2 regions of the Paenibacillus sp. FSL E2-0177 genome follow, and region 1 is predicted to be linked to the other one. Evidence: a T-box and tRNA genes for the amino acid it is inferred to sense, from the RefSeq annotation. Region 1 holds a T-box; the other holds one or more tRNA genes.

Region 1 (2,473 bases):
AGCAGCCTCAGGCAGTAACTTGCCGGTCAATTTCCTCATCACTCCACTTCCAGCAAAGAAATAACAAATAGGAATATCCCTATAAGCTCTATTGGGGAATTATCTACAATAAAAGCCCGGCTGAATATTCCGTAAAGGAATACGCAGCCGGGCTTTTGTTTAAATATAATAATTCAGAGGTTGCGTAGGGGTGCTTCATGGTGCTTCATTGACGGGGCATTTATTTTGGGGCATTATTAAGAGAGTGAAATATAAATGAACTGATCTTATGGGAGATGAGCGTATGCTGTCGACAGAACAAATATTAGAAGTCATGTCGGGGCAAGGACTGCGAATCACCGACCAACGCAAAACGCTTGCCCAGTTATTCGGCGAGAATAAGGGATATTTGTCAGCGAAGGATGTATATGAGCATATGGGCCGCAAGTATAGTGGTCTTAGCTTTGATACGGTGTACCGCAATCTTCGTGTAATGGAAGAGCTTGGTGTGCTTGAACAGATTGTCTTTGAAGACGGAGTGAAGTTCAAGGGAAGCTGCAATCATCAGGATCATCACCATCATATGATCTGCCTTCAATGCCAAAAGACCTACCCGATTAATTTCTGCCCGATGAATTTAACGGATACACCCGATCAATTCCGGGTAGTCAAGCATAAATTTGAGGTGTTCGGTTATTGCAAAGAATGTGAAGAGAACCGGGAAGAAGAATTAGTTGCAGCATCAGATAAACAAAAGGGACTTTAGAAATGGTGACCTTACGCAGAACGATTCAGGCGCCTATTCGGGTGTACCGCAGGTACATTTCCCCTATTAAACCTGCAACCTGCCGCTTCTATCCAACCTGCTCCGCCTATGCCCTGGAAGCCATTGAAGTCCATGGTCCACTGAAAGGCTCATGGCTTGCAGCTAAGCGGATTGCCAGATGTCATCCCTTTCATCCTGGAGGACTTGATCCTGTGCCGCCTCTTCTAGATGAATCTGCTGAGAAGGATTCTGCCCCTGCAACTTGACATGGGGCCTTACCATTGGGTATATTCACAAGTAATAGTATGAATTCCGAAGAACGGATAAGTAAATCGTTACGTCCATTACAGAGAGCCGGAAAGTGCTGAAATCCGGTATGGAGCGTTAGATTGAATATGGTCCGGGAGGAACTGTGTTCGAGCGGGAACTGCAATTGTGGTTCACGTAAGATAACAGCGTGATCCAGCGTTAATGGACAGTTCCCAGGAGGGAACTGGCGAAGCCTGTGCTCTGTGAAGAGACAGGAAATTTGGGTGGTATCGCGTGAGTTATACTCTCGCCCCATTATGGGGGCGGGAGTTTTTTGTTTTTTAATAAGAAAGGATGATTACTGAATGAGTGAGAAAAAAACGTTTTACCTAACGACACCAATTTATTATCCGAGTGACAAGCTACATATCGGACATGCTTATTCAACCGTGGCAGGAGACGCAATGGCCCGTTACAAACGTCTGCGCGGCTACGAAGTGCGTTATCTAACCGGTACAGACGAACATGGACAAAAGATTGAGCGGAAGGCAGAGGAAGCAGGAAAGACCCCTCAGCAGTTCGTAGACGACATTGTTGTTGGTATTAAGGAGCTATGGCGCAAGCTGGACATTTCGAACGATGACTTCATTCGTACTACGGAAGAGCGTCATAAAAAAGTGGTACAGGATATTTTTGATCGGTTGCTGCAGCAAGGAGATATCTATAAAGGTGAATATGAGGGCTGGTATAGTATCCCAGATGAAACCTTTTACACAGAAACGCAATTAGTTGATATTGTGCGTGATGATAACGGCGTGATTACTGGTGCAAAAAGCCCAGATAGCGGTCACCCGGTTGAGCTGGTGAAGGAAGCAAGTTATTTCTTCCGGATGAGTAAATATGCGGATCGTTTGCTGCAATTTTACGAGGAGAATCCAGAGTTTATTTTGCCGGAATCCCGTAAGAACGAAATGATTAACAATTTCATCAAACCCGGACTGGAAGACCTTGCAGTTTCCCGCACAACCTTTGATTGGGGCGTAAAAGTTAAGGGCGACGAGAAGCATGTCGTGTACGTGTGGATTGATGCGTTGACTAACTATATTACAGCTCTGGGGTACGGTTCCGAGGATCGCAGCTTGTATGACAAGTTCTGGCCTGCGGATGTACACATCGTTGGTAAAGAAATCGTTCGTTTCCATACGATTTACTGGCCGATCATTCTGATGGCGCTTGGGGAACCCCTTCCGAAAAAGGTATTTGCCCATGGCTGGTTGCTCATGAAAGATGGAAAAATGTCGAAATCTAAAGGTAACGTAGTTGATCCTGTGACACTGATTGATCGTTATGGCTTGGATGCATTACGTTATTACCTGCTGCGCGAAGTACCGTTTGGTTCGGATGGCACATTCACACCGGAAAGCTTTGTAGACCGGGTTAACTATGACCTTGCCAACGACCTTGGTAACCTGTTGAACC
Region 2 (2,473 bases), 260 kb from region 1:
GTCATCGTGAATCAAGGGTTTGGGCAGTTTGTAAATGATGATCAGGTGGTCGTTGTCACCGACAAAGCTGGATCAAGTCCTTTTTTTGGAAATGTATATACTGGTTATACGCATGATTACAACACACAATTCATACCGGGAAATACGATATTCTTCAATCGTTCCCTAGATAACGGTAGTACCTATTCCAGTCCCTCCCTGCTGTCTTCGGTCGAAGAATTCGAAGAATTCCCCGGTATAGCAATTACATTAAATGGGATTGTTATCGTGGGATGGATCAATCAGCCTCCCGGTAATACTGATCTTAAAATTCGCACATCCTCAGACGGTGGGGTCACTTTTACTCCTGAAACCATGGTCGCCAGCGTTGTAGTCCCACCAGATCCATTGCCGGGATATACATTTAGATGTCTGACATACCCTTCCCTCGCAGCAGATATTTCTAATGCACCGACGACGCGAGGGAATGTCTATGCTGTATGGCAAGATTTTCGAGAAGGTTATTCTGATATTTTTCTTGCTATCTCCACTAATTTTGGTGTGGATTGGGGGGCACCAATATCCATTACAGGTAGTCCTGTGGGCTCCCAAAACTTTTTCCCAGCCATCACCGTATCCCCTGCGGATGGTGCAATATTCGTTACCTATTACACTAATCGAGTCAACCCCCTCAACCTTGATGTTTATCTAGCAACATCTAGAGATGGCGGTATGACGTATACAAACACCCGGATAACAACAACTTCCTTTGACGTCACCGGCATCCCCCTAATTGGGGACTACATCGGTAATGCCATCGTCCCTCAAACAGGCCGTCTAGTGAGCGTATGGACAGACACGCGGACCGGTACAGAGAACATCTGGTTTGGTGATAATCAATAAGCTATTAATCAACTTCTGATGATAAAGTTAGTATATCTACTTGCAATAAAGGATGCCGAGCGAATATGCGGCATCCTCTATTGCTTCTTATCAAAATTCAGCATTAACCTTTTCAAAGAAATCATCAATTTCAGCGTATTGGACATGCTTTTAATTCAATCAAAATCTACGGCGTATGGTGCTTGCTACTTAATAGTCTATATGTCATGACTGTCCCCTTTCCTCTACAAGAGTAGGGCAGTTCCACAGAATACATACTCTTTACCGTTTTCCAGATGATCTATGATAAAACCAGTGGATCTAACAACGCCGTGACCAAAATGTGATCATTTTCTATTTTGTCGCTTTTCCAACTCTTCCACTTCTACTTACAAGGAGCCTATAGACAGCAAAAAACCCTTACAAGGTAAGGGTTTTTGATAAGTGGGCCCTGAGGGACTCGAACCCCCGACCAATCGGTTATGAGCCGACCGCTCTAACCAACTGAGCTAAGGGCCCGGATCTAAAAATATCCGAATGTACAATTGCTGTTGTAATAAAATTGGTTGCGGGGGCAGGATTTGAACCTGCGACCTTCGGGTTATGAGCCCGACGAGCTACCGGGCTGCTCCACCCCGCGTCAGAAATAATATTCAAACAGCGACAATAAATAATATACAGTACAAAATGGGTCTACGTCAAGGATGAATTTGTAAAAGTTCTCAAGGCAAAAATCTAACCCCATATCTTCCTTTGCGGGATCGATAAATCTCCACAAAACTTGGGTCATGATAGCCATAAATCCAGCCATCTTGCTCCAGTCTTTTTGCCAAACAGCCTGCTTGAAATCTCGTTCTGAACAGTTTCGCGAAGTATATCCAATTCATGATGCCCTCTTCTCCTTTTCGCAAATTAATCTTACGCTGCTCTGAACTTATCATGCCCAAGTTCCACAAAATAAGCCACCGGAAATCCGGTGGCTGCTACATATTCCAAAACTCAATCCCCTATGGAGTCAAAATAATATGTGGGATCTTTTTCGAGCGTACCCAGCATCGTATTCCCTTGCTTCTCCCAAGCTTTAAGTGCACTCTCGACCGTTCTCTTGCCCTGATAAACTTCTGTGAACAGTTGACGCCCAACATCGTTAATACGGCTAATTCCAGGCTTCTGTGTTTGTAGGACGTTCATCAAAGGATCATTGGCTGGTAATGGTTTAAGCGTATAGAAGGACTCCAGATTTACTGAAGGTACTTTCGTGGTAATGTAATCCTTACGGGAAGTTAGTTCCCCGCGGGTATGGGCTTTAATTTTGGCTACTTCATTACTGTTGACGAATTTGATCAAATCCCACGCATCTTCCTTATTAGCAGCCATAGTGTTGATAGCCATCATATTACCTACCCAAGTACCTACAGCCACTCCTGGTTTCTCCTTAAAAGTAGGTACGGTAACGAAACCCCAATCGACAGGATTATAATTTTTGATCTTTGCTGCATTGCGGCTCACACCTGTAAGCTCATTAAGATAATCGTATTCTCCAATTACCATTGCAGCTTTTCCGGTAAGGAAGAGATCCCCTTGGACAGGACTATAGGTACTCCGTTCTGTT

The links. A T-box is a leader RNA that pairs with one kind of tRNA and senses whether it is charged. The one in region 1 lies ahead of metG (methionine--tRNA ligase), so its partner is inferred to be a tRNA-Met.
Region 2: it encodes a tRNA-Met, which carries the amino acid that the T-box ahead of metG (methionine--tRNA ligase) is inferred to sense. The anticodon was not compared.

The regions. Positions count from the first base shown of each region.
Region 1 covers NZ_CP150307.1:4,996,021-4,998,493, reverse strand. The annotation lists gene MHI25_RS22455 (copper amine oxidase N-terminal domain-containing protein) at 1-64, shown strand, start outside; gene MHI25_RS22450 (transcriptional repressor) at 284-745, shown strand; gene yidD (membrane protein insertion efficiency factor YidD) at 748-1,011, shown strand; T-box leader at 1,052-1,312, shown strand; gene metG (methionine--tRNA ligase) at 1,360-2,473, shown strand, end outside.
Region 2 covers NZ_CP150307.1:5,251,331-5,253,803, forward strand. The annotation lists gene MHI25_RS23510 (sialidase family protein) at 1-882, shown strand, start outside; tRNA gene MHI25_RS23515 (tRNA-Ile) at 1,307-1,380, opposite strand; tRNA gene MHI25_RS23520 (tRNA-Met) at 1,425-1,501, opposite strand; gene MHI25_RS23525 (hypothetical protein) at 1,584-1,748, opposite strand; gene MHI25_RS23530 (extracellular solute-binding protein) at 1,861-2,473, opposite strand, start outside.